2 regions of the Roseburia sp. AF22-2LB genome follow, and region 2 is predicted to be linked to the other one. Evidence: predicted binding sites of a transcription regulator. Region 2 holds the regulator's gene; the other holds the start of a gene.
The links. The regulator Rex, encoded in region 2, represses fermentation and respiration genes when NADH is low (regulators of the CRP and FNR family bind a similar motif). The targets are predictions, from matches to a motif close to ATTGTTAANTANTTAACAAT.
Positions count from the first base shown of each region.

Region 1: the regulator Rex is predicted to act here: its motif matches at 4,053-4,072, upstream of DWX96_RS07385 (acetyl-CoA C-acetyltransferase).

Region 1 covers NZ_QTWM01000004.1:14,680-26,887, reverse strand. The annotation lists gene DWX96_RS07400 (electron transfer flavoprotein subunit beta/FixA family protein) at 1-562, opposite strand, end outside; gene DWX96_RS07395 (acyl-CoA dehydrogenase) at 644-1,798, opposite strand; gene DWX96_RS07390 (3-hydroxyacyl-CoA dehydrogenase family protein) at 1,826-2,698, opposite strand; gene DWX96_RS07385 (acetyl-CoA C-acetyltransferase) at 2,831-4,015, opposite strand; gene DWX96_RS07380 (cell wall hydrolase) at 4,192-5,442, opposite strand; gene DWX96_RS07375 (HD-GYP domain-containing protein) at 5,635-6,852, shown strand; gene DWX96_RS07370 (hypothetical protein) at 6,940-7,263, opposite strand; gene DWX96_RS07365 (PoNi-like cognate immunity protein) at 7,285-7,956, opposite strand; gene DWX96_RS07360 (hypothetical protein) at 8,141-8,476, opposite strand; gene DWX96_RS07355 (PoNi-like cognate immunity protein) at 8,508-9,215, opposite strand; gene DWX96_RS07350 (hypothetical protein) at 9,249-9,428, opposite strand; gene carB (carbamoyl-phosphate synthase large subunit) at 9,770-12,208, opposite strand, start outside.
Region 2 covers NZ_QTWM01000007.1:123,426-135,633, reverse strand. The annotation lists gene recG (ATP-dependent DNA helicase RecG) at 1-329, shown strand, start outside; gene DWX96_RS10945 (methyl-accepting chemotaxis protein) at 472-2,538, shown strand; gene DWX96_RS10940 (alpha/beta-type small acid-soluble spore protein) at 2,669-2,872, opposite strand; gene DWX96_RS10935 (isopropylmalate/homocitrate/citramalate synthase) at 3,059-4,441, shown strand; gene DWX96_RS10930 (GntR family transcriptional regulator) at 4,459-5,118, shown strand; gene DWX96_RS10925 (NADP-dependent isocitrate dehydrogenase) at 5,137-6,345, shown strand; gene DWX96_RS10920 (ABC-F family ATP-binding cassette domain-containing protein) at 6,461-8,449, shown strand; gene DWX96_RS10915 (redox-sensing transcriptional repressor Rex) at 8,527-9,177, shown strand; gene DWX96_RS10910 (hypothetical protein) at 9,189-9,842, shown strand; gene DWX96_RS10905 (NAD(P)H-hydrate dehydratase) at 9,846-11,333, shown strand; gene alr (alanine racemase) at 11,355-12,208, shown strand, end outside.

The sequences.
Region 1 (12,208 bases), on a different contig from region 2:
GAGTCATGTAACGCGGCTCGTTTAATTCAGATAATGCTGTCACTAAGCAAGGCATTTTTGCTTTTAATACATGATATCCATCTTCAAACTGACGCTCAACGATTACGCTGTCACCTTCTACTTTGATATCCTGTGCATAGGAAATAACCGGAAGTCCAAGATGCTCTGCGATCTGAGGGCCAACCTGTGCGGTATCTCCATCGATAGCCTGACGACCTGTGATAATTAAATCATAGTCAAGGTTTCTTAATGCACCAGCGATTGTAGTAGAAGTAGCCCAGGTATCTGCACCACCTAATACACGGTCTGTTACAAGGATTCCCTTGTCAGCGCCCATTGCCATTGCTTCACGAAGAACTTCATCAGCCTTTGGAAGTCCCATGGTAAGTACAGTAACTTCTGCACCGTACTGATCTTTTAATCTTAATGCTGCTTCCAGACCTGCTTTGTCATCTGGGTTCATGATAGTGAGCATTGCAGCTCTATCCAAAGTACCATCCGGATTAAATTTTACTCCGCCTTTTGTATCTGGTACCTGTTTTACACATACAACTATTTTCACGGTATATTCACTCCTTATATTTTTAATTTGTGTGCGCCATGATTTTTCGTTTAAAATCCTTTTGCGCCGATCTGTCAGAAACTATTTTAATAATGCGCCAGAAATAACCATTCTCTGAACTTCGCTTGTTCCTTCGTAGATCTCTGTAATCTTAGCATCACGCATCATACGCTCTACATCGTATTCTCTGATGTATCCGTATCCACCGAATAACTGAACTACTTCTGTAGTAACTGCCATTGCGGTTTCTGCTGCGAATAATTTTGCTTTTGCTGCTTCTACAGAATATACCTTCTGTGTTGCTTTAGCCATAGCAGCTTTGTAAACCAGCATCTGAGCTGCTTCAATTCTGGTTGCCATATCAGCAAGCTTGAACTGGGTATTCTGCTGCTGAGCGATAGAACGACCAAACTGTTTTCTTTCTTTGGTGTATGCAACTGCTCTGTCTAATGCACCTTCTGCAATACCAAGTGCCTGAGCTGCGATACCGATACGTCCGCCATCCAGAGTATGCATAGCGATTGGGAATCCTTTTCCTTCCGGTCCTAACAGATTTTCCTTTGGAATTCTGCAGTCTTCGAAGATTAACTCGTATGTAGATGATCCACGGATACCCATTTTCTTTTCTTTTGTTCCGAAGGAGAATCCAGGAGCTCCCTTGTCCACGATGAATGCAGAGAAGTTCTTCTTCTTTCTTCCTCTCTTATCTTCGGTAACACTTGTGATTGCGATTACGATATAAACGTCTGCAACTTTACCGTTTGTAATAAAGCATTTAGATCCGTTTAATACCCACTCATCACCATCTAATACAGCCTTGGTCTGTGCTCCCTGGGCATCTGTACCAGCACCAGGCTCTGTTAATGCGAATGCGCCAAGCTTCTCACCTGTTGCAAGTGGCTTTACATATTTCTGTTTCTGCTCTTCTGTACCGTAAGTCATAATTGGGTCGATGCAAAGAGAAGTATGTGCAGATACGATAACACCTGTTGTACCACAAACTTTAGATAACTCTTCTACACACATAACATAGGTTAATGGGTCACATCCCTGTCCGCCGTACTCCTTTGGTACCGGAATTCCCATGAAACCAAATTTTGCCATTTTATCAACTGTTCCCTGTGGGAATACTTCTGTCTCATCAACTTCCTGAGCCAGAGGTTTTACTTCGTTTTCTGCGAAATCTCTGAACAGAGTTCTCGCCATTTCATGTTTCTTATCTAAACTGAAATCCATGTTCTGAAATCCTCCATAAATTTTATTTTACTGAGCGTCAACCGGGGTCTTTGTACGGTCAGCGTTGTATACATAGAATCCTTTTCCGCTCTTAGCGCCGAGGTTACCACCACGAACCATTTTACGGATTAATGGACATGCACGATATTTGCTGTCGCCTGTCTCGTTGTAAAGTACATCCATGATTGCAAGGCAGATGTCAAGACCAATGAAGTCACCTAACTCAAGAGGTCCCATTGGATGATTTGCGCCAAGCTTCATAGCTGCGTCGATACCTGCGATATCAGATACACCTTCCATTTTGATAAATGCAGCTTCGTTAATCATTGGGATTAAGATACGGTTTACTACGAAACCTGCAGCTTCATTTACCTGTACCGGAGTTTTTCCGATTTCTACAGAGATTTTCTTAATAGCTTCTACTGTTTCAGCAGGAGTATTTACACCAGCGATAACTTCGATTAATTTCATTCTGTCTGCCGGGTTGAAGAAATGCATACCTACCATTGGACGGGTAAGACCATTTCCGATTTCTGTAATAGAAAGACTGGATGTATTAGAAGCAAAGATACATTCTGGTTTAGCAATCTTATCAAGCTCCTGGAATGTTGTCTTCTTAACGCCCATATCTTCGAATGCTGCTTCTACGATTAAATCGCAGTCTGCGCAAAGATTCTCTTTTAAACCTGGTGTAATTTTAGCAAGGATTCCGTCAACAGTTTCCTGTGTCATTTTTCCTTTTTCTACCAGTCTTGCATATCCTTTTGCAATTTTCTCTTTTCCGCCATCAGCCCATTCCTGCTTGATGTCGCAAAGAGCTACTTCATATCCTTCTACCTGAGCAAATGCTTTTGCAATGCCCTGTCCCATGGTACCTGCACCAATAACGCCAACTTTCATGTTAGTCCTCCTTAAAAATTCATGTATTATATTTACCCGAAAACGAAAGCCTTCTGGGTTATAACTTGCAACGCAAGACCCGAGAAGCGTTTTGCACTTCCCGGGTATATTTACTTATTCAGAAAGAGTGAATTAGTCTCTCTCAACGATTGTTGAGCAGCCCATTCCACCACCGATACACAGAGTAGCAAGACCTTTCTTAGCGTCTCTCTTCTGCATCTCATGAAGCAATGTAACTAAGATACGGCATCCAGATGCTCCAACAGGATGTCCAAGTGCGATTGCACCACCGTTTACGTTTACCTTAGACATATCAAATCCAAGATCTCTTGCAACTGCGATTGACTGAGCAGCGAATGCTTCGTTTGCCTCGATTAAGTCGAAATCATCAATAGACATTCCGGTTCTTGCAAGAACTTTCTTTGTAGAAGCAACAGGTCCAACACCCATGATTTCCGGCTCAACTCCGCCAAGTGCTCCTGCAACCCATGTAGCCATTGGTTTAACACCAAGCTCTTTTGCTTTTTCTTCGCTCATAACAACGATTGCTGCTGCGCCATCGTTGATACCGGAAGCGTTACCTGCAGTAACAAGTCCGCCCTCTTTACCAGAGCAGCATCTTAATTTGCTTAATGACTCAGCAGTTGTGCCTGGACGTGGTCCCTCATCTGTGTCAAACATAACAGTTTCTTTCTTAACCTTAACAGGTACAGGAACGATTTCGTCTTTGAATCTGCCTTCAGCAATTGCTTTTTCACATTTCTGCTGGCTGTTTGCTGAGAACTCGTCTAACTCTTCACGGGTAATTCCGTATTTGTCACATACGTTCTCTGCTGTAATCATCATATGATAATGATTAAATGCGTCTGTTAATGCATCATTTACCATGGTATCGATAATTGTTGCATTGTTCATACGATATCCAAAACGAGCTTTTGTCATAGCGTAAGGTGCCATAGACATGTTCTCCATACCACCTGCAACAACGATGTCTGCCTGACCAGCCATAATCATGTTTGCAGCTTCGTTTACACATTTCAAACCAGAACCACAAACTACGTTTAATGTAAATGCAGGAACCTCGATTGGTAAACCTGCTTTGATAGAAGCCTGACGTGCAACGTTCTGTCCCTGTGCTGCCTGGATTACACATCCCATCATTACTTCATCAACCTGTTCTGGTTTAACACCAGCTCTGTTTAATGCTTCTTTGATTACGATTGCGCCTAAATCTGCGGCTGGAGTATTGCTTAAAGCTCCTCCCATTTTACCGATTGCGGTACGACATGCGCCTGCTAAAACTACTTTCTGTGCCATTTTCTCGTCTCCTTCTGAATTAAATTTGCCTTTTACTATTGTTATTTTTTTAACAATCTTTTGTAAAAAAAATAAAAGAAAGCCTTTCCGGCTCTTTCCCGACAATCTGATGTTATCATAGAAAGGGGATTTTTGCAAGTGAAACTTGCTTTATTGAGCCGGATTTTCAGCTTTCCTTAATAAAATACATGGTTTCCGATTACAGTTCCATTAATCAGTCCGTTGTTTCTGCGGAAATATAAGCAGTTTAAGGTTCTTGTGCCTGCTAACACTTCTGTGGCAGCCTGCACACAGGACGCATCTGCCCCGGATGAAAGCACTACTGCGAAACGACCGCTGGCTACCGGTGAGAACTGCCCGCTCTGATAGATGACACCTACCACGGTATCCGGGAAATAACTGCTGTCCACACGGTTCATGACCACGCTTCCAACGGCAAGCTTCCCTTCATAGCTTTCGCCGCCTGCTTCGCACTGAATCAGTGCTGCAAGCATGGCAACATCACTGGTATTCACTGTTCCGCCACCGGAAGTATCACTTCCTGTGGCATTATCCCCGGTGGATGTCCCATCCGGATTTGCACTATTATCTGAAGCATCCGGCTGCTGCTTGTTAATAAGTTCCTCTTCCTGACGCTTAATCTCCTCCTGACGGGCTGCATCTTCTTTCGCCTTCTGTGCCTCTAATTCTTCCTCATAGGCTTTCTGTCTTGCGATTTCCGCATCCGTATCTGCAATTTCCGTCTCTGCCTCTGCAACGTCCGACTTTGCTGCGCTTATTTTTTCCTGCTGGGCTGCCACCAGACTGTCTGCCTTGCTCTTCTGCTCCTGCTTCGTCTGTTCTGCCGCAAGCAGTTCTTCTTTTGCCGTCTCTAAATCTTCCTTCTGCTGTTTTAATTCAGCCAGTGTATCCTGATAATCAGAAAGCTCCTGCCTGTCATAATCATAAATGGATTTGGCATATTCCATCCGGTTTAAAAAATCCGAAAAGGAGCTTGCTCCAAGCAGCAGCTCCAGGTAAGACTGATTGCCATTTTCGTACATATATTGTACTCTTTTCTTCATGGCTTCGTACTGGCTCTCAGAACGTGTTGTCAGCTCTGCAATCCGGCTTTCTGCTGCTTCAATCTCCACATTTTTCGCCGCAATTTCATCCTGGGTATCCGCCAGTTCGTTGCTGATTTCCTGCAATCCATTATTTAATTCCGTCAGTTCATCGGAAAGATTTATCTGATATTCTTTCAAGGAATCAAGCTGCGACTGCTGTTCCTCTCTCTGACGTTCCAGTTCTTCCACGCTGCTTCCGGTGTCCTTAGATGCCAGATCCACTCTTTCCTTTATGCCGGTGTCTGCCTGCACCGTCATCTGTATCAGCAGAAACAGTATCAGCAATGCGGAAAACATACGTTGTTTACTGTTTTTCTTCATATCTTTATCCTCTTTTATGGATTTATCACGCCTCTTGTTTTCTTCCTTTATTATAGACGGCTTTCTTATGAAAATGCAACGAAAAACTACACTTCTTTTTCAATCCCAAGATTGTTTTTCCTCTCTGCTTGTGCTATATTTGAACTAGGAATTTTAACGGAGAAAAACATATTTTGTAAGGAGGTAACCGCTATGCTATTTATACGGACAGATGACTTAAAACCCGGCATGCGTCTTGCTAAACCTATCTATAATAAATTGGGCGTCATGCTTTATGACCGCGACACCAGACTGACCCGGCAGGGTATCGAAAGTATCCGGAATTTCGAGCTGATTGGTATTTATATTCTGGAGCCTGCCGAACCGGTTCCGCCATTATCCGACGAGGATATTGCTTTCGAACAGTTCCAGACCATTTCCATGTTCCAGCTTCGCGACTGCATGGATATGATTCGTAAAGGCAGACAGCCGGACAAGCTTCCAACGCTGGTCTCTTCGATTCTGTCCCAGTATGGCCGTCTTGACCACAAGCTGAACTTTGCGCAGAATTTAAGAAGCTCTGCGGATTATGTATACAAGCATTCCATCAGCGTTGCTATTCTGGTCGCCATGCTGACTCACCAGTTAAATATGCCGGATGATTTTCAGCAGACCTGTGTAACGGCTGCTCTGCTCTATGACTTTGGCTGGCTTTTGGTTCCGACCGAGCTTGCTGAAAAAACGGATCCTTTAACAGAAGAAGACGAAAAGAAAATCCTTGCCTGCCATATCAAGAGCTTAGATTATCTGAATCCGCAGACTCACAGTATAAAGTTATCACCGGATGCTTTAAAAATCATTACCCAGTTTATTACACTCTCCGCTCCGGAAGAGACTGCTGACCCATCCAAGATTTTCCGCAGCAGCGGCACAAAGCTTTTACAGGTTGCAGATGCCTTTGACCGGATGACCGCCATGAGCCTAACCAATGAGCCAATTTCCGAAATCGTTGCCATGAAATATTTGCAGGAGTTTCCGGAAAAATATGATACAAAGATTGTCCGTGCACTTTCTCTTTGCATCCACATTCTTCCGAGAGGTGCCTGTGTAGATTTATCCAATGGCGAAAAGGCAATGATTCTTGAAGATAACCCGGAGGATTATTCCAAACCTCTTATCTTACAGTTTACTAATAATGAAATCTTTGATTTGCGTGACCCGCACATCTATGACATTATCCAGATTCAGGATATCATGAAGACCATGGATAACCGGATTGCCATTGATGAAAATACTTTAAAGCATTTTACCTCAGACAAATATATCAAAGATGTAGCCGACCGGTTCCGCAAGCGCCAGAATCAGGCTGCCGCAACAGCCGCTGCCGAGCCGGCACCAAAGAAAAAGGCTGCAAGAAAGAAGCTGGTGTAGGATTATCAATACAGAATAGCCCACATATGTTCAATCCAAGAAAACCTTGAACATATGTGGGTTTCTTTTAAATGGGACAGCTATTATTTAATATTTAAATTCTTCATATAACATTCTGTCTAAGCTATGTTCAGTCAAAAAAAAGAATATCATATCACAAAACAGTCTCAAATTATCTTTCTCGACTACATAACTTAAAGAGTTTAAAATTCCCTTTTCTCCCTCAACCTCATACTTTATCTTTCTTTCCTGAATTTCATCTTCAAATCCACATATTCCCATCGGAACAACAACATTATACCCTTTATAATTAACATAAACTCTACATTTACTTTCTTCATATTGAACTTTCAATGAACATAAGTCGTTTTCCCAAATATCAAATTTTTCTTTCTTTTGGATTTTCCACATTTCATTTTCTCCACGGGAATTTTATTTTTTGTAATGGACCAAATCATATGGATAATATGGTACATCTTTCAAATTGCTGTCATCTAAATTTAATATTTTTGCAATAGCTCCTGCTTCAAAACTCCAGTAACCATAATATATATTCTGGTCACTTTTATGAGCCTCATAACACTCGTATTCTTTATTATACCAGTCCTCTTTCAAATATTTCTCCAATAAATCTGATTTATCTCTTTCTTTAACTAACTCTTTCATTATTTGAAATCTGTCTGGAAATAAAAGGGGTAAATTAGGTTGTTTTTCCCCCATCAGAAAAAGCAACAACCAGTCCTTTACCTCTTTTTCTTTCAGTTTTCTTTTTGTTAATGTAATCAGTTTTTGCTCTATTTCAAATAGGACTGCAAGTGATAGCATCTTTAAATTCTCATTATATGCAATCGGTGAAAAGAAGGACATTATCCACTCTTCATATATTTCCATAAAATCACTTCTTAAACAAGCTATGTTATCTCCCTTAGAATACCTTGCTATTATAATTCCAAGTTTAATACGAAAAATTCCCTGTTTTACTGGCATTAATCTTTCTGGTCTAACTTCTCCGCCATTTACTTTTTGGGTTAATTTTAAAATCCTGGCTGTATCTTCCGCTATGAATTCGTCGAAATATTGTTCACTTTTAATATAATCTCTCATTCCCTGATTTTCTCCATTTGGTATACACCACTGTATCATTAGATAACTTTATTTTCCATTAATGCTTTTTCTATTCGCTGCACCTTTTTCGCATCATCCAGAGTTTTCCACAATTTGTGCATTTAGCAGCTTCTCTTCTTACTTTTATTTTCATATTCATCCTATAAAATATTTTTTTGCTTTATCACCAATTTGCTCGATACTTTTCATTTAAAACAGAATCCATATGATTATCAACAAAAAAGAAATATATTTCATCTAAAAACTTTTCTTTATCCTCTTTTTTAATAACAAAATGTTTATCAAATCGGTCGTTGCCTTCCATACGAACATCTTCTATTGATGCCAACTTTAAATCTTCACCAAACTCCCATACCAACATAGGTATTGTCAAATTAAATCCCTTATAGTTGATATATATTTCATCGTTCTCCATCAATTCAAAAACTTTTATCTTTAAATCAATGTCTCTGTTTACATATATCACATAATTCTCTTCCGTTAATTTATCCCACAACATATAAAACGCCTTTTATATCCTCTAATCCCGATTACATACTATTGCTTTTATAGTGAACCAAATCATATGGATAATACGGTACATCTTTCAAATTGCTGTCATCTAAATTTAATATTTTTGCAATAGCTCCTGCTTCAAAACTCCAGTAACCGTAATACAATTTTTCTTTTGCTCTATGAATATCGTACCATCCCATATTTTTATGTCCCACATACCAATATTTTTCCAAATATTCTTTTATTTTTTCAATTGCTTTTTCTTTATTTGCAATAATATCCGACAGCTTATCATATGGGAAGCCAAAGGAATAGTCTCCTTCCAGTTGTTCTATGCTTCCATGCATTTTGTAATTAACAAAAAATTCCAATAAAGCATCTTTCCGATTATATTGAGTTACCAAATCCGACAATATACCAAACTTTTCTCTACTTACATCGAATAAAATTGCAAGTGCCATCATCCACAGCATATCAATATAGCCAGAATTACCATTCCAATACAATGGCATATCATTTAATAACTGTATAAAATCATTTTCTAATTTTTCTATATCTTCACCACTAGAATATCTTGCAATAAGTAATTCAAATTGTATAGCATCAATCTTTCTTTTTACCGAATAAATTCTATCTTCTCTTACCTCATTATTTTCTAACTTATTTTGAAAATTTTTTATTCTTCCTGTCTCTTCCAAAATATATTCCCTAAAATATTTTTCATTCATTACTGTATCACGCAATGTCTGTTTCTCCTTAGTAGTGCTTCTTTCATATCATCGCCAACGATGCGCTTTTAAGAATTTATCCGGAATTCTTAACTTCAGTTCTCTTTCTAATTCTTTAAAAAAGACATCAAAATCAGCTTCTTCCCACCATTGTTGTGAGTTACTTAATGCCACTGTTCTTTCTCCATATAATATGCAGCATCCAAATCTTCCTCTTTCATAATTCAACCTTATTGGTCTCCTTAAAGACCTGCTATTCTATTTTTATTGCCTCATATCATTTGGGATTATCACCGGAGAATTCCGGTATCTATGAATTGTCCTATCCGATTATTTCATATCATTTTCCATAGCTCAGTACTCCCGCTGATTCTTCAGCAACTACCTATCAGATTAACCATTTTACATTTCTTTGTCAATTGTCATTTTTATTCAAATTATGTTTCCGTTTTTGTATATATTATATAAACGCTGCCTGCGCCTGCTACCGGCAGCTTCTTACAGATGCCTGACAGCAAAAATTTCAGCCCCATGTGTTCCACTCGAAACACATGAGGCTGTTTTTTCTCTTAAATATTCTTCACGGTTGCAATATCTACCAGAGTAAGCTCTGACTGGGCATTTTCCAAGCTGGTTGCCAGTGCGTTGGCTGTATCCATTGCCGTGATACAGTATACGCCGGTCTCAATTGCATTACGACGAATCAGGAATCCGTCACGGTTCTTATCACCATTTCCCTGGGTCGGTGTGTCGATGACAAGGTCAATCTTATGGCCTAAGATTAAGTCCATAACGTTTGGTGACTCCTGGGTAATCTTATTGACACGCAGTGCATCTACGCCATGCTCCTGTAAATATTTTGCAGTACTTCTGGTTGCATAAATCTTGTAGCCTAAGGCTGCAAAACGTTTTGCTACACCGACTGCTTCCGGCTTGTCCGCATCTTTTACCGTCATAATCATCTGCTTATATTTCGGAAGCTGAACACCTGCTCCTAAGAAAGCTTTGTATAAAGCTTCATCAAAGGTCTTGGCAATTCCTAAGCATTCTCCGGTGGACTTCATTTCCGGTCCAAGGCTGATTTCTGCTCCACGCAGTTTCTCGAAGGAGAATACCGGCATCTTGATTGCGATATAATCTGCGGTTGGTGCAAGTCCCGGGGTATAACCCATTCCTTTAATGGTATTACCAATAATAACTTTGGTTGCCAGGTCTACAATTGGAATACCTGTAACTTTGCTGATATATGGTACCGTTCTTGAGGAACGTGGATTTACTTCGATAACATATACCTGCTCGTCCATTACGATAAACTGAATGTTAATCAGTCCTACTACGTGTAATGCCTGAGCCAAACGCTTGGTATATTCTACCAGCATTTCTCTTACTTCATCACTGATGGTCGGTGCCGGATATACGGAAATACTGTCTCCGGAATGTACTCCGGTACGCTCGATATGCTCCATGATACCAGGAATTAAAATATCTGTACCATCACATACGGCATCTACTTCAATTTCCTTACCCATCAGGTATTTATCAACCAGAATCGGGTGATCCTGTGCAATACGGTTGATGATTCCGATAAATTCTTCAATCTCTTCATCATTGTATGCAATCTTCATACCCTGTCCGCCCAATACATAGGAAGGACGAACCAGTACCGGGTAACCCAGACGGTGTGCAACTTCTTTGGCTTCTTCTGCGGTAAATACAGTTCCACCTGCTGCTCTTGGGATTCCGGTCTTCTCTAAGATTTCATCAAAGAGCTCTCTGTCCTCGGCAGCATCTACATCTTCTGCCTTGGTTCCAAGAATCTTGACACCCATCTTCATTAAGCTTTCGGTCAGCTTGATTGCGGTCTGTCCACCGAACTGAACAACAGCTCCGTCCGGTTTTTCTAATTTTACAATTGCCTCAACATCTTCCGGTGTCAACGGCTCAAAATACAGTTTATCTGCAATATCAAAGTCTGTTGATACAGTCTCCGGGTTGTTATTTACGATAACTGTCTCCCAGCCTTCCTTGGCAAATGCCCAGGTGCTGTGTACGGAACAGTAGTCGAACTCGATACCCTGTCCGATACGGATTGGACCGGAACCTAATACCAGTACTTTCTTCTTCGGTGTTGTCTCTTCTGCTTCGTTTTCACTGCCAAATACGGAATAGTAATATGGAGTGGATGCTTCAAACTCTGCGGCACAGGTATCAACCATCTTAAAGGCTGCTACGATACCATTTTCGTAACGCATGTCATGAATTTCTTTTTCACTCTTTCCGGTAAGATCTGCAATGACTTTATCCGGGAATTCCATACGTTTTGCTTCTTTTAAAAGCTCTACGGTAAGTGGTTTTGTCTTTAAATCCTGCTCCATTTCAACTAAGATAGCCAGTTTGTCAATAAACCATTTATCAATCTTTGTAATCTCATGAATTTTATCATAAGATACGCCACGGCGCAGTGCTTCTGCAATAACCCAGATTCTGCGGTCATCTACTACATGTAACTGCTCCTGTAACTCCTCATCAGAAAGCTTGCTGAAGTCATAGGATAAAAGACTGTCTACATGCTGCTCTAAGGAACGGATTGCTTTCATCAGGGCACCTTCAAAGTTATTGCAGATACTCATAACTTCTCCGGTTGCTTTCATCTGTGTTGTTAACGTACGTTTTGCAGTGATGAATTTATCAAATGGAAGTCTTGGGATTTTTACTACGCAGTAGTCTAACATCGGCTCAAAACTTGCATATGTCTTTCCGGTAATTGCATTCTTGATTTCATCTAAGGTATAGCCCAGTGCAATCTTTGCAGCAACTTTTGCAATCGGATATCCGGTTGCTTTGGATGCTAATGCAGAAGAACGGGATACACGAGGATTAACCTCGATAACACAATATTCGAAGGTTTCCGGATGCAGTGCATACTGTACGTTACATCCACCGGTAATATTTAATTCGGAAATGATATTAAGTGCAGAAGTACGCAGCATCTGGTACTCTTTATCACC
Region 2 (12,208 bases):
AATCCTATTGTATTCTTATGAATTCTTCCAATGGAAAGAATGCCAAAGAGAGATTGAATATTCTGGCGGGTTCTAATGATGGATTCTATATTGCCAGTGAAGATTTGAAAATGCGTGGACCAGGAGATTTCTTCGGAGTACGTCAGAGTGGTTTGATGGAATTTAAAATTGCAGATGTCTTTTCGGATGCCGATATGCTTTCTATTGCATCCGAAGAAGCAAAAGAATATGTCGAAAAGTGTAACTTAAACGATTGCGAAAAAGACATGAGACTTGAAACAACACTGAAAAATGCGTACAAAATGACAGAATACAACACAAATATTTAGAAAGTTTCGAAAAATTAAGGAATAATTTGTGAAAAGTTTACGAAAATTAACGCAAAATCCCTCGTTTTTATTGCTAAATTGCCTAAATGTTGATACAATAAGTACAAAATTACAATTTAGTGAAGGCGGGGGATATATTTTTATGGCTAAGAAGAAAAAAGGGAAGAAAATTAGCACGAAAATGTTAAGTGCAATGCTCCCGGTACTGATTCTTGGTATGGCTGTATTAGGGGCAGTCAGTGTATTTTCCAGTAAGCAGATTATTGACGATGAGATTGGGAAGGAAATGACGCTGAGTCTGGAAAACGAGAAGACAGAGGTAGAGTCACAGATGCAGTCTGCGGCAAGCCTTGCAAAACATATGGCTGGAATTGTTGGGATTACTTATGAAAATGAGGAACTGCTGGCATATGTTAATTTCTTAAATACCATGATTTATGAGGAGGATTTTATTTATGGTGCCGGAATTTATTTTGCACCGAATAAGTATGACTCCAAACAACGTTTTGTAGGACCTTATGTATACAAGGATGGAGATACGCCGATTCTGACTTATGACAGGAGCCAGTCCTCTTATGATTATGTAAGCAGGGATTTCTACAAGATTGTTTCGAATGGCGAAACAGAATCGAAGTTTACAAAGGCATATCATGATGAGGTTCTAGACTGTGATATGGTAAACTGTTCTGCACCGATGTATAGTGCAGATGGAACTTATATGGGATGCGTAACTGTTGATATTACGCTGGATGAGATTCAGAATCTGGTCAGCCAGATGTCAGTAGGAAAAACAGGAAAAGCATTTCTGATTTCATCGGATGGAACCTATCTTTATACACAGGATTCCGGTAAAATCATGAATGAGAAAATAACGGATTCTAAAAATAGTTCTCTTGCTAAAGTAGGAACAAAAATGTTAGATTCTGATAGTGGAAAAGCCTGCTTTACAGAAGGGATTACCGGATATACGGTATATTATGAGACAATTCCGGATCTGGACTGGAAACTTGGAATTGCGATTGAAAATTCAGAACTGAATGCACCGGTTATCAGCCTTGGGATTAAGTTGGCAATCATTGCGGCAGTGATTCTTATTATTATGATACTTGTGATTTTATCACAGGTAAAATCAGTTTCCAGACAGATTAATAGAGTTAAGAACTTTGCTGTACAGCTGGCAGAGGGTAACTTTAAAGTACAGTCGCTTGAGAGCAGACGCAGTGATGAACTGGGAGCAATGGGACAGTCTTTAAATGAAATGTATGGAAATAATAAGGACATGATTTCAAAAATCAGTGGTCATGCAAAACTTCTGAGTGATTCCAGCATTGAACTGAAGCGTTCGGTAGAGGAATTAAAGAAGGATTATGAGATGATAGAGTCACTGATGAATCAGGTTAATTCCGATATGACTTCCTCTAGCGCAGCGACGGAAGAAGTAAATGCTGCAGTAGAGGAAGTGAATTCCTCTGTTAATATGCTGGCTTCTGAGACAGAAAAGAGTCTGGAACTGGCAGGAGAAATTAAGAAGCGTGCAAATGGAATTGAAGATACCAGCCGCAGTGCTTATGAACTTGCCAATAAGCTTGCAGCGCAGAACAGAGCTGGTCTGGAGAAGAGTATTAAGAATGCAGATGTTGTAAAATCCATTGGCGCATTGGCAGAAGTGATTTCCGAAATCGCAGATCAGATTAACTTACTGTCCTTAAATGCTTCCATTGAGGCCGCCCGGGCAGGAGAACAGGGAAAGGGATTTGCAGTTGTTGCCGGAGAAATTGGCAATCTGGCAGGTGAGACTACAGCTGCAGTTAATAAGATTAAAGAAACAATTGGCGAAGTAGAACATGCCTTTAGCGGAATTGTGGAACAGTCACAGTCTATGTTAAACTTCGTGACAGATACGGTCGCACCGGACTACGATACTTTCGTCAATGTAGCACAGCAGTATGGAGATGATGCCCAGGCAATTGAAAAATTTTCCAATGATATTGCCCGGATGGCAACAAATATTGAGACAATCATTCACGAGGTCAGCCAGGCAGTGTCCAGTGTGGCGGAATCTTCCCAGAATACAGTGGATAATAGTGGACAGATTATGCAGTCTGTAAATTCAGTATCTGCAGTTGTTGGAGAGGTGTCTGAAATGTCTTCCCAGCAGGAAAAGATTGCCGGAGAATTAAAAGAGGTTGTCGGAAAATTCGTATTGTAATAAGTGTTACTGCATGTGTCATGATAGAAAAATGATATAGAAAGAAAAGGGGGAACCTGAGAAAGGGGCTGTTCACCGATTCCGGTGGACAGCCTCTTCTGACATCTAAGTGGGCAATGAAAAAGATGTGTTAACGTTCAGCCATCTGCTTTTCCTGCGCCTCAATCATTTTCTTTACCATATAACCGCCTACGGAACCATTCTGACGGGAAGTTAAATCCCCATTATATCCCTCAGACAGTGGTACACCTAACTCACTTGCAACTTCGAATTTGAAACGGTTTAATGCACTTTGTGCTTCTGGAACAGAAGATTTTTTCGAACGATTAGACATAGTAAATTTCCTCCTTAGCATTTGTATATAACCGAATGGTTACAATACTATTATCTACCGATAAAAAAGGATAATACTAATAAATATTCACTTTTTTGGAATAATCTTGAAAAAGCTCTTGACACATACAAGTATAATTGTATACAATTATTCAAGAATATTTGTGAATCAAAAGGAGTGTGTTCCATGAGAGAAGTCGTTATGAATGAAAAAACTAATCTATTACAGTTGGAAGAGCATTTTTATCAGCTTGTAGATGTTGAGGAACCAAATGTATTCCGCAATCTTTTTCCATATGAGGAAATTCCGAAAATTGCATTTAATGACAGAATCGTTCCGCATAATATGCCGGAGGATATCTGGATTACTGATACAACATTCCGTGATGGTCAGCAGTCAAGAGCACCATATACCACAGAACAGATTGTAACCATCTATGATTACTTACATAAATTAGGCGGACCAAAGGGTAAAATTCGTCAGAGCGAGTTCTTCCTATATAGCAAGAAGGATCGTGATGCCGTATATAAATGCTTAGAGCGTGGTTATAAATTCCCGGAAGTCACCAGCTGGATTCGTGCCAGCAAACAGGATTTCCAGCTGGTAAAAGATTTGGGACTGCGTGAAACCGGTATTTTGGTAAGCTGCTCCGATTATCATATTTTCTATAAAATGAAAATGACCAGAAGCGAAGTTATGAATCTTTACTTAAGTGTGATTCGTGAATGCTTAGAGACTGGAATCAGTCCAAGATGTCATTTGGAGGATATTACACGTTCTGATATTTACGGATTTGTAATTCCGTTCTGCTTAGAGCTGATGAAGTTAATGAAAGAATACAATATTCCGATTAAGATTCGTGCCTGCGATACCATGGGATATGGTGTAAACTTCCCGGGAGCAGTAATTCCGCGAAGTGTACCGGGTATCATTTACGGACTTACCACACATGCAGGAGTTCCTTCTGAATTGATTGAATGGCATGGACACAACGATTTCTATAAAGCAGTCAATAACTCGACCACAGCATGGCTTTACGGTGCATCCGGCGTAAACTGTTCCTTATTTGGTATTGGTGAGAGAACCGGTAACACACCTCTGGAAGCAATGGTATTTGAATATGCGCAGTTAAAGGGTACCCTGGATGGAATGGATACCAGAGTTATCACAGAACTGGCAGAATATTATGAGAAGGAATTGAATTATAAGGTTCCAAGCCGTACACCATTTGTCGGAAGTAATTTTAACGTTACAAGAGCAGGTATCCATGCAGACGGACTTTTGAAAAATGAAGAAATTTATAACATTTTTGATACCGAAAAATTCTTAAATCGTCCGGCACTGGTATCTGTTTCCAATACATCAGGACTTGCTGGAATTGCACACTGGATTAATACCTATTACCGTCTCAGTGATGACCGTAAAGTAGATAAGAATTCGGAACTGGTAAAGACCATCAAACAGTGGGTAGACGAGCAGTATGATGAGGGACGTGTAACTGTAATTACAGATAACGAACTTGTAGTACAGATAACTGACTGTTGTAAAAAACTCGGAATTGTATTATAAATTAAGGAGGCTTTATCGTGGGCGAAGAAGGATATTCTTTAAGCGGAAGAGTATTTCATACGATTCGTGAAAATATCTTATCCGGAAAATACAAGTGCGATGAAGAATTAAAAGAAAAAACCCTGGGTGATGAACTGGGTGTCAGCCGTACTCCGGTAAGAGAAGCCTTAAGGCAGCTTGAACTGGAAGGACTCGTCAGAATCATTCCAAACCGCGGAGCATTCGTAGAGGGAATTACGAAAGAAGACGTAAAAGATATCTATGAAATCCGTGCACGGCTGGAGGGACTTTGCACAAAGTGGGCGGCAGACAGAATTACCAAGGAGCAGATAGCGGAACTGGAAGAAAACATTTTTCTGGTGGAATTTCATGCTAAGAAGGAAAATTATGCACAGATATTGGAGCTGGATAATAAGTTTCATGAGGTGCTTTATGAAGCTTCCGGAAGCAAAATGTTAAAGCATGAATTGTCTGCATTTCATCATTATGTGGAAAGAGTTCGAAAAATCACTTTGTCAATGCCGGATCGTGTGGTAAAATCAAATGATGAACATAAAAAGATTGTAGAAGCATTGAAGCAGCACAATGCAAAAGAAGCAGAACTGCTTGCGACAAGTCATATGTTAAATACTATTGAAAATATGGATAATTATGGCTGGGACAATCTGCTGAAATAGTAAATGGAGGATAGAAAGATGGACAAAATTAAAATGACTACCCCTTTGGTTGAAATGGACGGAGACGAAATGACAAGAATCCTTTGGAAAATGATTAAGGATGAACTGTTATTACCATTTATTGATTTGAACACAGAATATTATGACCTGGGTCTTGAACATCGTAATGAAACGGATGACCAGGTAACTGTAGATTCTGCAAATGCAACAAAGAAATACGGTGTTGCAGTAAAATGTGCTACCATTACACCAAATGCAGCACGTATGACGGAGTACAACTTAAAGGAAATGTGGAAGAGTCCGAATGGAACTATCCGTGCAATGTTAGATGGAACGGTATTCCGTGCACCAATCGTTGTAAAGGGAATTGAGCCATGTGTTAAGAACTGGAAGAAACCGATTACCATTGCAAGACATGCTTACGGTGATGTATACAAGGCTTCTGAAATGAAGATTCCGGGACCGGGAAAATGTGAACTGGTTTATACAGCAGAGGACGGAACGGAAACAAGAGAGCTGATTCATAACTTTACCGGAGCAGGTGTTGTCCAGGGACAGCATAACTTAAATGATTCTATCGAAAGCTTTGCAAGAAGCTGCTTTAGCTATGCACTTTCTACCAGACAGGATTTATGGTTTGCAACCAAGGATACCATTTCCAAAAAATATGACCATACTTTCAAAGATATTTTCCAGGAAATCTTTGATGCGGAATATAAAGAAAAATTCGAAGAAGCAGGAATTACCTACTTCTATACCTTAATCGATGATGCGGTAGCCCGTGTGATGAAAGCAGAGGGCGGCTTTATCTGGGCATGTAAGAACTATGATGGAGATGTTATGAGTGATATGGTATCATCTGCATTTGGTTCCCTTGCCATGATGACTTCCGTACTGGTATCACCGGCAGGATATTATGAATATGAAGCTGCACACGGAACAGTTCAGCGTCACTATTATAAACACCTCAAGGGAGAAGAAACATCCACCAACTCCGTAGCAACTATTTTTGCATGGACCGGAGCACTTCGTAAGAGAGGTGAATTAGATGGCAACCAGGAGTTAAGCACATTTGCCGACAAACTGGAAAAAGCCTGTGTAGATACGATTGAATCCGGAAAGATGACCAAAGACCTTGCACTGATTACTACAATTGAAAATCCGACTGTATTAAACAGTGAAGACTTTATCAAGGCAATCCGTGCTACATTAGAGAAAATGTTATAAATTTTATACTCCGGGAGGGCAGAATAGTGTGCCGTCCCGGAATTTTCAGCTATAAAAAGCCCCTTGTAAAGAATGCTTTACTTATGGGGCGAAGAGAAAAAGTGAGGAGACTTCCATGATTTTAGCCTGTCAGAATATCAGTAAATCCTTTGGGACAGACACCATAATACAGAATGTTTCTTTTCATGTAGAAGATAATGAGAAAACAGCAATTGTCGGCATCAATGGTGCCGGCAAATCTACGTTATTGAAAATTATAGTGGGAGAGCTGGCACCGGACAGTGGCGAGGTAACCGTTGCAAAAGGAAAAACCATCGGTTATCTTGCCCAGTATCAGGATAAAGACAGCAACGAGACCATTTATAATGAAGTGCTTCATGCCTGCGATGCATTAATCGAAAAAGAAGAAAAGCTTCGTAAAATGGAAGAAGACATGCAGCATGTAAGCGCAGATGAATTAGAGAAATATATGGAGCAGTATAACCGTTTCAGCCATGCCTTTGAATTAGAGGGCGGACTGACTTTTCGCAGTGAGATAAACGGTGTGTTAAAGGGACTTGGTTTTTCGGAAAATGATTTCGGAAAGAAAATGTCAGAGTTATCCGGAGGACAGAAGACCAGAGTGGCATTAGGCAGACTTCTGGTAACCAAGCCTGACATTATCATGCTCGACGAGCCGACCAACCACCTTGATATGGCATCGATTGCATGGCTGGAAAACTATCTTTTGAATTATAAAGGAGCCGTAATTATCGTAGCCCATGACCGTTATTTCTTAGACCGGATTGTTACGAAGGTAGTGGAAATATCCCGCCATACGGCAACGGTATTTCCGGGAAATTATACCGCATATGCGAGGCAGAAGGAAATACAGCGGGAAAGTCTTTTGCGACAGTATTATAACCAGCAGCGGGAAATCAAGCACCAGGAAGAAGTAATATCCAAGTTAAAATCCTTTAACCGGGAAAAGTCCATTAAGCGTGCGGAAAGCCGTGAGAAGGCATTGGATAAAATAGAACGTATTGAGAAGCCAATCGATGAAAAAACAGATATGCATATTACATTGGAGCCGGAAATTACCAGTGGAAATGATGTACTTTCGGTGAAAGGTCTTTCAAAATCTTACGAGCATAAACTGTTTTCAAACATTGATTTTCAGATTAAGCGAGGGGAAAAAGTTGCTTTAATCGGAAATAACGGTACCGGGAAAACCACCATTTTAAAGATAATCAATGGAATTGTAGACGCAGATGCCGGGGAGATAAAGCTTGGAAGCAATGTGGAAATCGGATATTACGATCAGGAGCATCAGAACTTAGACCCGGATAAGACGTTATTTGATGAAATTGCAGATGCTTATCCGAATCTGAAGGCAACGAAGATTCGAAATGTGTTAGCAGCATTTTTATTTACGGATGATGATGTGTTTAAGCGGATTCGTGATATCAGTGGTGGAGAAAGAGGCCGTGTTTCACTGGCAAAACTGATGTTATCCAATGCTAACTTCTTAATTTTAGACGAGCCGACCAACCACCTTGATATTATGTCGAAGGAAATTTTAGAGTCAGCCATCAATTCCTATACCGGAACGGTGCTTTATGTATCCCATGACCGTTATTTTATTAATAAAACTGCCAGCAGAATTCTTGATTTAAAGAATGAAACAATTTTAAATTATATTGGAAATTATGATTATTATCTGGAGAAAAAGGAAGTTCAGGAGTTGGCGGCATTTGGCACAGCTACACAGGAACGTGCAGAAAATTCAGCAGCAAAAGGAAATGTCATTGTTTCCGATGGAACTGGAGAAAATAATGGAACAGAGCAGATATCCGGCGGAGGAAAACAGAAGTTAAGCTGGGAAGAAATGAAGAAACAGCAGGCAGCAAAACGTAAGCTGGAAAACGAATTAAAGCGTACAGAAGATGAAATTGCTAAGAGAGAGGCAAAGATAGAAGCATTAAATGATGAACTGTCAAAGCCGGGGGTAGCATCAAATTCCTATGAATTAAACAAAATCCATGAGGAGCAGATGCAGGAAGAGGCAGCGCTGGAAGAACTCTATGCAAAATGGGAAGAATTAAGTTTACAGAAAGATTGTTAAAGTTGTAACACATTGACATCCTTTCGGCAAGAAACTATAATTATTGTAGGGTATTGAGAGCAGGAGGAACTGGCAGAATGAGCAAAGAAATATCACAGGCAGTAATTCGTAGAATGCCAAGATATTACCGATATCTGGGGGAACTTTTAGATGAAGGGGTAGAACGTATTTCATCGAATGAACTGAGTGCAAGAATGAAAGTGACCGCATCGCAGATCAGACAAGATTTAAATAATTTTGGTGGTTTTGGACAGCAGGGATATGGTTACAATGTACAATTTCTGTATGAAGAAATCGGAAAGATTATGGGATTAAATGAACAGCATAATATTATTATTATTGGAGCTGGTAACTTAGGACAGGCACTTGCCAATTATGTGAAGTTTGAAAAACTCGGCTTCGTCATAGTAGGATTGTTTGACGTGAATCCGGAGTTATGCGGAAAATCCATTCGTGGCAATAAAATCGAAATGATTGATAAACTGGAAGAATTTGTAAAGACACATAAGGTAGATATTGCTACACTGACTATGCCGAAAGAAAAGGCAGATGCTGTGGCAAACCAGCTGGTAAGCCTTGGTGTACATGCAATCTGGAATTTTGCCCATGTGGATCTGGAAGTGTTGGATGAAAATGTTGTAGTGGAAAATGTACATTTATCAGACAGCCTGATGCAGTTATCCTATAACATGACAAAGAACAAAAGGAAAAAGGAAACGCTGGAATAGAGGTGTTTTGCATGAAAGATGACAAGGAATTTCTGGAAGCATTAGAAAGCAGAAAAGTACCAATACTTGTATTGGATCAGAAATGGCACAGGCTTTTTGCTTTAAGCGGAAAAACCAGTGAAATCAAGCAGCTGGAAGAAAAGTTAAATCAGTTGTTAGAACAGCAGGGAAAGCTTAATAATGATTTGAAAGAACTGAAAAAGACAAAGAATCGGTTGATGAAAAGCATTGTTGTCAACATGGAAGGAACTCATGAGGAAAATGAGGGGGATATTTCTTCCAGAAAATTAGATGAAGACAAGAGACTGATTGATGAAGTCAATGTCAAAATGGAAGAAATTGAGGATGAATTAATTGAACTTCCACGAAATATAAACAGTGCAAATCAGGAACTTATGTTAGAAAGCATGCGTTACTGCTATGAGAGACTAAGACAGAACAGCAAAGAAGCAGATGAAATTACGGCCTGGATTGATAAGGTAAGGGTAGAACTTAAGAAAAATATCATCAAAAAACAGAACCGTGAAATCAACAACCGGCAGATTTATTCTTATATGCATGATATTTTTGGTGTGGATATTTTAAATATATTTGATCTGCGGCAGGAAGATGAAGACCGTCTGCAGGGAAAAAAAGCGGTGGAAAATGCGGACGAAAGGAATTAATTTATGGAATATCTTGTAAATTCCCGGGAAATGAAAACATGTGATACCAATACAATCGAACATTTTAAAGTGCCATCCATGGTTCTGATGGAGCGGGCAGCGCTTTCTGCGATAGAAGTAATACAGGAAAAAGAAATTTCATGTAACCGCGTGCTGGTAGTGTGTGGAACCGGAAATAACGGCGGCGATGGTATGGCAATTGCAAGGTTGTTATACTTATCCCACATTCCGGTTGAAGTATATCTCTATGGAAATAAAACACATTTTTCAAAGCAGGCAAAAGAACAGTATGAAATCTTGACATCATATGGTGTACCATTTATTGATGAAATGGAGGATGCAAATTCCTACAGCCTGATTATTGATGCGTTATTTGGTATAGGATTATCACGAAAATTAGATGATGAACTGGTGCACTTGATGGAACGGCTAAACCAGAGCAGTGCCCACCGGCTGGCGGTGGATATACCATCCGGTGTCTCGGCAGATAATGGAGCTGTATTAGGTGGTGCATTCAAAGCAGATGATACCGTAACCTTTGCTTACTGCAAGACCGGAATGGTGTTATTTCCTGGTGCAGAATACTGCGGAAATATTACGGTTAAGGATATCGGAATTGGAGAAGAAAGCTGGTTAGATAAAAGACCTGCAGCTTATGCAATCACAAAGGAAGATTTAAATTTTTTAAATAATCGTGCTGCTGATTCGAACAAGGGAACCTTTGGAAAAGTCCTTCTGGTTGCCGGAAGCGTGAATATGGCAGGTGCGGCGGTTCTTGCAGCAAAGGCAGCTTATCGCAGTGGCTGTGGTCTGGTGAGAATATATACACCGGAAGAAAACCGTATTATCTTACAGACAGCAGTGCCGGAGGCAATTCTTACTACCTATTCTGCAAAAAAGGCTGATACACAGCAACTGATAGAATGTCTGTCCTGGGCAGATGTTATTATTTTAGGACCTGGAATTGGCAAAAGTGATGTGGCACACAGTATTGTAAAGACGGTACTTAAGAATGCGGCAGTACCAATGGTAGTAGATGCCGATGCATTAAATATCATAGCAGAGCAGACCGAACAGCTTCTTCGCCCGCATACAGAACTGGTATTAACGCCACATCTGGGTGAAATGTCCCGGTTAAAACAGCTTGCCGTTTCCTATATCAAAGAAAATATTGAGCAGGTTGCGGAAGATTTCGCAAGGGAATATAATGTAATCTGTGTTTTGAAAGACAGCAGAACGGTAACGGCAATTCCTTATGGGAAAACATTTATTAACCGGAACGGTAACAGCGGAATGGCTACTGCGGGAAGTGGTGATGTACTGAGCGGAATTATTGGAAGTCTGATGGCGCAGGGCCTATCTGCAGAGCAGGCGGCACCGCTTGGGGTATATGTACATGCGGCGGCAGCAGATGAACGGAGCAAAACAGTTTCAAAGCATGGACTGACTGCAGGCGAAATTATAAACGGATTATCCGATGTGTTGTCATAATAATAATTTGAGGTGAATGAAATGAAAAGATATAGCAGGGTATATGCCAGCGTGAATCTGGATGCGGCCATTGAGAATATGGAGGCAATGCACCGGCTTTTAAAGAAAGATACCAGCATGTTTGCGGTAATTAAAACAGATGGATACGGACATGGTGCAACGGAACTTGCCCGTGTATTAGAGCCGCTTCCGTATCTCCATGGCTTCTGTGTGGCCACAGTGGAAGAAGGCGTAATTTTAAGAAATCATGGAATTAAGAAACCGATTCTGATTCTTGGTTTTGCATTCCCGGATGAATATGATATTATTGTAGAACAGAAATTAGAGCCTGCCGTATTTACGTATGATATGGCAGTTGCACTATCTGAAGCTGCAACAAAGAAAAATCAGGATGTGGCAATTCATATTGCAGTGGATACTGGAATGAGCCGGATTGGTTATCAGGTGGAAAAAGAAAATGCAAGAGAGGTAGCGCAAATCAGTAAGCTGCCACATATAATAATGGAGGGGATTTTTACCCACTTTGCAAGGGCAGATGAAAAAGACAAAACGGGTGCCCATAAGCAGCTTGAACTGTTTCAGAAAATGATTGCAATGTGCAAAGAAGAAGGCGTTATTTTCCATCATGCACACTGTTCAAACAGTGCAGGAATTATTGATTTGCCGGAAGCAAATATGGACATTGTAAGAGCGGGAATTACATTATACGGACTCTGGCCATCGGATGAAGTGCAAAAAGACAGACTGCCAATGCACCCGTTAATGGAATTAAAGAGTCATGTTTCTTACGTAAAGACACTGCCGGCTGGAAGGGAAATCAGCTATGGTGGAACCTATACCACAACCAGAGAGACGAAGGTGGCAACGATTCCGGT